One region of the Massilia paldalensis genome, then DNA from elsewhere that is predicted to be linked to it. Evidence: predicted binding sites of a transcription regulator. Region 1 holds the regulator's gene; each other region holds the start of a gene.
The links. The regulator sigma-54, encoded in region 1, starts transcription at its own class of promoters, with help from an activator protein. The targets are predictions, from matches to a motif close to TGGCANGNAANCTGCTTT.
Positions count from the first base shown of each region.

Region 1 (3,186 bases):
GCCAGAAGCGCGACGGCGGCCCCGACCTGTGGGCCGAGGGCCAGGCCCAGCGCATCGAATACGACGAGCGCGCCGACCTGATCAAGCTGTTCTCCAAGGCCGAGATCCGCCAGCTCGAAGGCAAGAAGGTCACGCAGGAAATGGATAGCCCGTTCATCTCGTACGACAGCCGCAGGGAAGTGCTGGTGGGCCGCAACGATCCGAGCGGCGCCGACGTGCAGGGCAAGGGCCGCGGCAGCATCACGCTGGCGCCGCGCCGTAACCAGGCAGCCGCGGCGCCCGCCGCCGCCACGCCGGCCGCAGCGCCCGCGGCGAATGTCCCGGCCACGGAGAAGAAGTGATGGAGACGAGCACGGAAAACGCGGCCGTCGCCGGCAATAGCAGTACCGGCGCCGGCGGCAGCACCCTCGTCGTCAAGGGCCTGCAGAAGAGCTACGGCAAGCGCCTCGTCGTGCGCGACGTGTCGCTGCAGGTCGCCTGCGGCGAAGTGGTCGGCCTGCTGGGGCCCAACGGCGCGGGCAAGACGACCTCGTTCTACATGATCGTGGGCCTGGTGCCGTCCGATGCCGGCACCATCGACATCAACGGCGACGACGTCTCGAGCCTGCCGATCCACCGCCGCGCGCTGCTGGGCCTGTCGTACCTGCCGCAGGAAGCGTCGGTGTTCCGCAAGCTGACGGTCGAGGAAAACATCCGCGCCGTGCTGGAACTGCAGCGCGAGAACGGCAAGGCGCTGAGCAAGCAGCGCATCGCCGAGCGCCTCGACGAGCTGCTGAGCGAGCTGCAGATCGAGAAGCTGCGCGAGAGCCCGGCGCTGTCGCTGTCCGGCGGCGAGCGCCGCCGCGTGGAGATCGCGCGCGCGCTGGCGACCAACCCGCGCTTCGTGCTGCTGGACGAGCCGTTCGCCGGCGTCGACCCGATCGCCGTGATCGAGATCCAGCGCATCGTGCGCTTCCTGAAGGAGCGCGGGATCGGCGTGCTGATCACCGACCACAACGTGCGCGAGACGCTCGGCATCTGCGACCGCGCCTACATCATCAACCAGGGCGCAGTGCTCGCATCCGGCCGCCCCGACGACATCATCGCCAACGAATCCGTACGCCGCGTCTATCTGGGTGAACACTTCCGAATGTAGGTATGAAACAGACGCTGCAACTCAAGACTTCACAGCACCTTGCGCTCACGCCGCAGCTGCAGCAATCGATCCGCCTGCTGCAGTTGTCCACGCTGGAGCTGCACCAGGAGATCGAGCAGGTCCTGAGCGACAACCCGCTGCTGGAACGGCTCGACGATCCGCTCGACCGTTCCGTGCGCCTGCTGGCCGACGGCGCCATCAACAGCGCGCCGGCGCCGGCCGAGGCCCCCGCGCAGCAGGGCAGCGGCGAGGAAAACAAGGCCGCCGGCAGCGAAGGTGAAGGCGAGGGCGGCGGCAGCGACGATGCGCACGGCGGCGACGGCGATGCCGACTGGGGCGAGGGCCGCAGCGGCAACAGCGGCAGCGGCGCCGACGACGAGGATGGCCGCCCGCAGCTGGAAGCCAGTCCCGTCACGCTGCGCGAGCACCTGATGGAGCAGGTGCGCCTGTCGTGCTGCGCGCCGCGCGACTGCGCGCTGGTCGAGCTGGTGGTCGATGCGCTGGACGACAACGGCTACCTGGAAGAATCGCTGGACGACATCCACGCGCGCCTGCCGGAAGAGCTGGAGATCGATTTCGACGAGCTGCGCACGGCGCTCTCCCTCGTGCAGAGCCTGGAGCCTGCCGGCGTGGGCGCGCGCAGCGCGGCCGAGTGCCTGGCGCTGCAGATCCGGCGCATGCCGAACGTGCCCCTGGTGACGCGCCGCATGGCGCTGACCATCGTCGAAAAATACCTGACCTGGTTCGCCCAGCGCGAATTCAACAAGCTCAAGAAGGCGCTCGACTGCGACGACGAAGACCTGCGCGAGGCGCAGAGCGTGATCCGCCAGTGCAACCCGCATCCGGGCGCCGCGTTCGCATCGGACGTCTCCGACTTCGTCGTGCCGGACGTGATCGTGCGCCGCGCCAAGGATGGCTGGAGCGTGCAATTGAATCCCGAGGTCATGCCGCGCCTGCGCGTGAACAGCCTGTATGCGCAGGCCCTCAAGGGCGGCAAGTCCGAGACGCAACTGAATGCGCAGCTGCAGGAAGCGAAGTGGCTCATCAAGAACATGCGCCAGCGCTTCGACACGATCCTGCGCGTGGCCCAGGCCATCGTCGAGCGCCAGCGCAATTTTTTCTCCCATGGCGCCGTTGCCATGCGGCCCCTTGTTTTGCGCGAGATAGCTGATACACTAGGTCTACACGAGAGCACAATTTCTCGAGTCACAACTCAGAAATACATGCTGACCCCGCACGGCATGTTCGAGTTGAAGTATTTCTTCGGGAGCCATGTTGCCACCGAGGCGGGAGGAGAAGCATCCTCGACGGCAATCCGGGCTCTCATCGTGCAACTCACAGGAGCAGAAGACCCCAAGAACCCTTTATCCGACAGCAAGATCGCGGACATGTTGGGGGAGCAGGGAATGGTCATCGCGCGGCGCACCGTCGCCAAGTACCGAGAAGCCTTGAAGATCCCGCCCGTCAGCCTCCGCAAATCCTTGTAGCAAGTACTTGTCGTCGTTGGACGAGTCCTTGCGGCCAGTTCGTGTCAAAACGTTGCCACCTGCGCATGAAGCGCGGATGCGCGCGTGGTTGTGGCAGCGCCTCTTCAAAGGAGTGTGTATGAATCTCACCATCAGCGGACATCACCTCGATGTTACCCCGGCCATCCGAGAGTACGTACAGAACAAGCTCGAACGCATTACCCGCCATTTCGATCAAGTGATCGATACCCACGTCATCCTCTGCATCGACAACCTCACCGAGAAGGCCAAACGCCAGAAGGCGGAGATCAACTTGCGCGTCGCCGGCAAGATCCTCCATGTCGCCAGTGCCGCGCACGACTTGTATGCCGCGATCGACATGTTGATGGACCGGCTCGACCGCCAGGTCTTGAAGTACAAGCAGATGATGCAGGACTTCACGCACACGTCACCGAAACGCCTGCCCGACGCGGGCGACGACGCCGAGCCGGCCACGGCTTGATTCCATAACGGCAACGTGAACAAAGGGCGCATCGGCGCCCTTTTTGCTTTGACGGGCGCGCGCATGGCGTGGCGCGCAGGGCG
Region 1 is NZ_JBJCIU010000003.1:833,636-836,821, forward strand. It holds gene lptA (lipopolysaccharide transport periplasmic protein LptA) at 1-341, shown strand, start outside; gene lptB (LPS export ABC transporter ATP-binding protein) at 341-1,135, shown strand; gene ACI1V7_RS18455 (RNA polymerase factor sigma-54) at 1,138-2,622, shown strand; gene hpf (ribosome hibernation-promoting factor, HPF/YfiA family) at 2,741-3,103, shown strand.

Region 2 (3,186 bases), on a different contig from region 1:
CAGCTCCTTCTGGAACTTGGCGATGGTGGCGTCGTCCAGGTTCTTCTTCCAGTTAAACGAGGGCGAGCAGTTATAGGCCAGCATCTTGCCCGGGAATTTGGCGTGGATCGCCTCGGCGAAACGCTTGGCGAAGGCCAGGTCCGGCTTGCCCGTCTCGCACCACACGAGGTCGGCATACGGCGCATATGCGAGGCCGCGCGAGATCGCCTGCTCGACGCCCGGCTTGACGCGGAAGAAGCCCTCCACGGTGCGCTCGCCCGTGCAGAACGGCTGGTCGTTGGGATCGACGTCCGAGGTCAACAGGTCGGCCGCCTCCGCATCGGTACGGGCGATCACCAGGGTCGGCGTGCCCATCACGTCGGCCGCCAGGCGCGCCGCCGTCAGCTTCTCGACGGCTTCGCGCGTCGGCACCAGCACCTTGCCGCCCATGTGGCCGCATTTCTTGACGGAGGCCAGCTGGTCCTCGAAGTGGACGCCGGCCGCACCCGCCTCGATCATGGACTTCATCAGCTCGTAGGCGTTCAGCACGCCGCCGAAGCCCGCTTCCGCGTCGGCCACGATCGGGGCGAAGTAGTCGATGTCGTCCTTGCCTTCCGACCACTGGATCTGGTCCGCGCGCTGGAAGGTATTGTTGATGCGCTTGACGACCATGGGCACGGAGTTGGCCGGATACAGCGACTGGTCCGGATACATTTCGCCGGCCAGGTTGGCGTCGCCCGCTACCTGCCAGCCCGACAGGTAGATGGCCTTCAGCCCTGCCTTCACCTGCTGCATGGCCTGGTTGCCCGTCAGCGCGCCCAGTGCATTCACATAAGGCTCGTTGTTGACCAGGTCCCACAATTTTTCGGCGCCGCGGCGCGCCAGCGTGTGTTCGATCTGGACCGAACCGCGCAGCCGCACGACGTCCTCGGCCTTGTAGTTGCGGACCACGCCCTGCCAGCGCGGCTCATTGTTCCATGCTTGCTGCAGGGCGGCGATTTGCTGTTCACGAGTTGCCATGGTGTTCTCCCGATGATGGTGGAAAGGGTGTGAGTAAAAAGCGGCTGTTGAGAACATCTTAGGCGTTTCGCGGCAGCGCACCACACTCTTATATAAGACAAAGGAGTATTTTTATACTTTTTAAAATCAACCACTTACTGCCATCATTCCATGATGCGGCATCAAGTTTCTTCAACCGGGAAAACAGTCAAGAGGACTCTGGAAGTGCTTTTCACATCTGCGAAGGGCTTTTCACGATATGAAAAAACGTGCCTTGCAGGCATGCTGCGTTGCGGCGATGGCCGAAGGAGTGGCAAGCGCATGTAACACGACTGTTACGAATGCTGTGTTAGCCATTTAACAGAAGCAGTGCAGCAAAGCCCCTTAGGCTGAGCACGCATGACTCATCCGTTTGAAATCCGGCCCGCTCGCAGGACGCGAGGGGCCGGACCCATCCGTTCAGGAGATTCCCATGAGCCATCCGCCCCATATGACGAGCAATGCGGGACTGAAAGCAGTACTGCTGGCCATGCTGATAACGGCCGGCACCGGTGCGCTGGCCGCAACCGATCAAGAAGCCACCGAAGGCGACACCATTGCGCCGGCCGCCGCCCGCGGCACGGCATTCACCGACGCGCTGGTGCCGGCGCCCGGCGAGCTCCTGCTCGCGCAGGCCGGCGCTGCCCCGGATGCCTGCACGGACGGGCCGTGCATCGAACCCGGTGCGACCGGCACGTCCGACATGGTCGCCGCCGCCGACACGCGCGCCGCGGCGACGCCCTCCCCGGCTGCCGCGCCGGTGCGCGCGGGCGTCGACGGCAAGCCGGCCGGCATCGGCTCCGTGCCGGAACCGCAGACCTATTCGCTGCTGTGCGGCGGCCTGGGCTTGCTCGGCATCGGCGCCAGGATGTCACGCCGCCGGCGCCAGTCCAAATGATGCGCGGTACGGCGCGGCCGCGTCCTCGCGTGTATTGATCTCGACCAGCACGCCGCCTGGAATCTCGCAAAAGAAACGCGAGCCGCGCACCGCCTTGACCAGCCCCGTCCTCATCCTCACCCCCGCTTCCTTGAATTCCTCGTGCAGGCGCGCGACGTCGCCCACGGTCGGCAGTTCGAAGCCGATGTGAAAATTGTGCGGCCAATCGACGGCGTGGCCCGTGGCATCCTCGATCACGATGTCGACGTCGTGGCGCTTGACGACGGCGCTGGTATCGAAGGGCGTGACGCTGCAGCCCAAGTGGCGTTCGAAGAAGCCCGCCGTCGCCGCGACGTCGAGGGAAGGAAAACTGATGTGGTTGAATTTCATCGTGTGATTGATGGAAGACATTGATTGCTCCGGTAGGGGATGGAGCATGTCACACGATGCAAGCGGATCGGAAACGCAAGCGCCCCGGACTCGCCCGCACGTGCGGCATGGTCCAATGGGCGTTGGTTGACGTAAACGCTTACGGCTGTCGAATCACAGCGGGATCGATCTTAAACAGATCATCTTGCCGATGCAAGAAAAAACGTCGCCCCTGCCTGCGCAGGGACGACGTCGACGGCATCACTTCATCAGGTCGACCAGGCCGGCTTCCTTCTCGAACACCAGCTGTCCACCCCGCACATCGATGCGGATCGTATCCTTGGGCCCGAAGTGGCCCGCCAGGATTTCCTTCGACAGCGGATTCTCGATCTGCTGCTGGATCGCGCGCTTGAGCGGACGCGCGCCGTACACCGGATCGAAGCCCGCTTCCGCGATCTTCTGCAGCGCGGCGTCGGACAGGGCCAGGTGCATCTCCATCTTCTCCAGGCGCTGCTCGAGGGCGCGCAACTGGATCTTGGCGATCGAGCCGATGTTCTTCTCGTCGAGCGCATGGAACACGACGATCTCGTCGATCCGGTTGATGAACTCGGGGCGGAAGTGGCCGCGCACCTCGGCCATCACGGCCAGTTTCACGACTTCCGGCTCGTCGCTGTCCATCGACTGGATCTTGTGCGAACCCAGGTTCGAGGTCATCACGATCACGGTGTTCTTGAAGTCCACCGTGCGGCCCTGGCCATCCGTCATGCGGCCATCGTCCAGCACCTGCAGCAGCACGTTGAACACGTCCGGGTGCGCCTTCTCGATCTCGTCGAGCAGGATCACGCTGTACGGCTTGCGGCGCACGGCTTCGGTCAGGTAGCCGCCCTCCTCGTAGCCGACATAGCCCGGCGGGGCGCCGATCA
Region 2 is NZ_JBJCIU010000001.1:850,543-853,728, reverse strand. It holds gene aceA (isocitrate lyase) at 1-999, opposite strand, end outside; gene ACI1V7_RS03890 (PEP-CTERM sorting domain-containing protein) at 1,451-1,915, shown strand; gene ACI1V7_RS03885 (VOC family protein) at 1,889-2,305, opposite strand; gene clpB (ATP-dependent chaperone ClpB) at 2,525-3,186, opposite strand, start outside.
Region 2: ACI1V7_RS03890 (PEP-CTERM sorting domain-containing protein) is a predicted target of sigma-54. The motif match lies at 1,253-1,270, and genes of this name have one in related genera.

Region 3 (3,186 bases), on a different contig from region 1:
GCAGCGAGGGTGGCAAGTGGGTGTCGATCCGGATGATGGACGATCCGATGCATGCGCTGATGCAGTCCTATGGCCGCACCAAGGCGCGCAACTATGCCGACTTCTACAAGGTCATGCAGCTGCGCACCAATTCCTCGAACAATACCGTGTACGCGGATGCGGACGGCAATATCGCCTATTTCCACGGCAACTTCATCCCGCGCCGCGATCCCCGCTTCGACTGGACCCGCCCCGTGGACGGCAGCGATCCCGCCACCGAGTGGAAGGGCCTGCACGAGATCAAGGAAACGATCACGCTGTTCAACCCGGCCAGCGGCTACATCTCCAATACCAACAACTGGCCGTGCACGGGCTTCGGTGCCAGCAATCCGGATTGCTCGACATATCCTGCCTATATGTGGTCGCTGCCGCAGAACGCACGCGGCATCCACGCCGAACGCGTGCTGCAGGGCACGAAGGATCTCACGCTGGACGGCCTGATCGCCAAATCCTACGACAGCTACCTGACGGCCTTCGAGCCGCTGGTGCCGGCCGTCGTGCGCGACTGGGACGCGCTGCCGGCCGGCGACGCGCTCAAGGGCCGCCTGGCCGCGCAGGTCGCGGCGCTGCGCGCCTGGGACCTGCGCTTCGCCCTCGATTCGGTGCCGACCTCGCTGGCCGTGTACTGGGGCCAGGACATGGTCAAGGCGGCGGCGGAGCGCGCGCGCGCGAAGCGGGTGCCGGTGGTCGACTTCATCCAGACGAGCCTGAGCCCGCAGGAACGCCTCGACGCGCTGGCCCGTGCCTCCGACAAGCTGCAGGCCGACTTCGGCAGCTGGAAGACGCCCTGGGGCGAGATCAACCGCTTCCAGCGCGCCAGTGGCGACGTCCAGCAGCGCTACGACGACGCCAAGCCGAGCTGGCCGGTCGCCTTCACCTCCGCCAACTGGGGTTCGCTGGCGTCCTTCGGCATGGTCGCCAAGCAGACCACGAAGCGGATCTACGGCGACCGCGGCAACAGCTTCGTGGCCGCCGTGGAATTCGGCCCGCGCGTGCGCGCCAAGAGCATCCTCGCCGGCGGGCAGAGCAGCGATCCGCGCTCGCCGCACTTTGCCGACCAGGCCGAGATGTACAGCCGGGGCGAGTTCAAGGACGTCCTCTTCTACAAGGAAGATATCGAGAAATATCTTGAGCGAAAATACCATCCTGGAGAATAAGGGTCGGTAAAAGCAGCCTTAGGCGGAATGCGCGCACTTATACGTAGCGCAAAGCGAGCTCAAAATGCGCTTGGCACGATTGCAACATTCATGCAGTTCGGATTAACTGGGATCGGCCCATCCGGGTTCCTCGTTTATTTGCAACCGTGACCTTCCAACAGGAGCGAATCGTGCTGAAAACCATGAAACCGCTTTGCCTCGCCGCTGCACTGCTGTGCGCCGGCTCGGGTGCGCAAGCCGCCATCACCGTCTACACGAGCCAGGCCGCTTTCCTGAGCGCCGTGTCGGCGCCGGGCTATGACACCTTCGACGACCTGCGCGTCGTGCCCTACGCCACCACGCTGGACCGCACCGCCGGCACCTACGGCTACCAGGCGTATTCGCCGGACGGCCTGTGGGGCGCGGGCGGGACGGGCGGCGACTACTGGCTGTCCAACGAGAACGCCTATACGCCCATCGTGTTCCAGAATTTCACGGGCGGCGTGAATGCCTTTGGCGGCAATTTCTTCACTTCCAACATCTCGGGCCAGTATGTCATCGGCAACCTCGTGCTGGCGGCCGCCGACGGCAGCACGCTGGACTACGCGCTCAACGGCACGACCACCAGCACCTTCCTGGGCTTCGTGTCCGATACGGCGCTGACGTCGGTCACGGTGGCCGGTGACGGCGGCCTGTACTGGCCGACCGCCAACAACGTCGTGCTGGCCGTGCCGGAACCGGCGACCTACGGCATGCTGCTGGCCGGCGTCGGCCTGCTGGGCGTGGCAGCGCGTCGCCGCCGCTGATGTTTGCCGGCGCCATCGACGAAGGGAGGCGTCGCTGGCGCTGGCGCCGGCTCCGTCCTGCTTGCTATAATTTTGCAATTTTTCTCGCAGGGCAGGGCCGTGGCAAAACTCTATTTCAGGTATTCGGCGATGAACGCCGGCAAGTCGACATCGCTGCTCCAGGTGGCCCACAACTACGAAGAACAGGGCCAGAAGGTGCAGCTGTACACGGCCGCCATCGACGACCGCTACGGCGTGGGCAAGATCACGTCGCGCCTGGGGCCGAACCGCCAGACCGCCGTGTTCGACCGTGACACCGACTTCCTGGCCAGTGCGCCCGAGGTGGCATGCGTGCTGGTCGATGAAGCCCAGTTCCTGACCACCACGCAGGTACAGCAATTGCACCAGCTGGCCCAGGTGCGCGGCGTGCCCGTCATCTGCTACGGCTTGCGCAGCGATTTCCGCGGCGAGCCTTTCCCCGGTTCGGCCTACCTGCTGGCCCTGGCCGACGACATCGAGGAAATCAAGAACATCTGCACCTGCGGCAAGAAGGCGACGATGAACATCCGTGTCGACACGGAAGGCCGGCGCATCCGCGAAGGCGAGCAGGTCAGCATCGGCGGCAACGAAAGCTACCGCCAGGCCTGCGGCCGCTGCTTCTACACGGGCTGACGTGCGGACCGCCGGGGCTGGACGATGTCGCATGGCGCGTTGCCTAGCATGTTGCAGGCCATGCTGACCGGCCTGCTGCAAGGCTGTCCGGCGCACTTGTCCGCCTGGGCATGCAGCCTGGTGGAGATGGCGCTGTACCTCACGCCCTCGCTGGCGCTGGCCTTCCTGCTGTGGATCGTGACGGCCGCGCATCCGCTGTTCTTCGTCTTCAGCGCCGTCGGCACGCTGTGCCACGAACTCGCGCATTTCTCGGTCGGGCTGCTGCTGGGCGCCGAACCGACCAATTTCTCGATCGTGCCGCGCCGCACGGGCCGGACCTGGGAGCTGGGTTCGGTCACCTTCGCCAACCTGCGCTGGTACAACGCGGCGCCCGCCGCGCTGGCGCCGTTCCTGGTACTGCTGGTACCCATCACGGTGGCCTGGTGGCGCACGCGGGGCACCTGGCACTTCGGTCCCGTCGACCTGGCGCTGACCCTCGTGCTGGCGCCGCAGTTCCTGTCGTTCTGGCCGTCGCCCGTGGACTGGAAACTGTCGCTGCGCAGCTGGCCCTACCT
Region 3 is NZ_JBJCIU010000001.1:2,219,071-2,222,256, reverse strand. It holds gene ACI1V7_RS09720 (penicillin acylase family protein) at 1-1,196, shown strand, start outside; gene ACI1V7_RS09715 (PEP-CTERM sorting domain-containing protein) at 1,379-1,981, shown strand; gene ACI1V7_RS09710 (thymidine kinase) at 2,081-2,632, shown strand; gene ACI1V7_RS09705 (hypothetical protein) at 2,681-3,186, shown strand, end outside.
Region 3: ACI1V7_RS09715 (PEP-CTERM sorting domain-containing protein) is a predicted target of sigma-54. The motif match lies at 1,268-1,285, and genes of this name have one in related genera.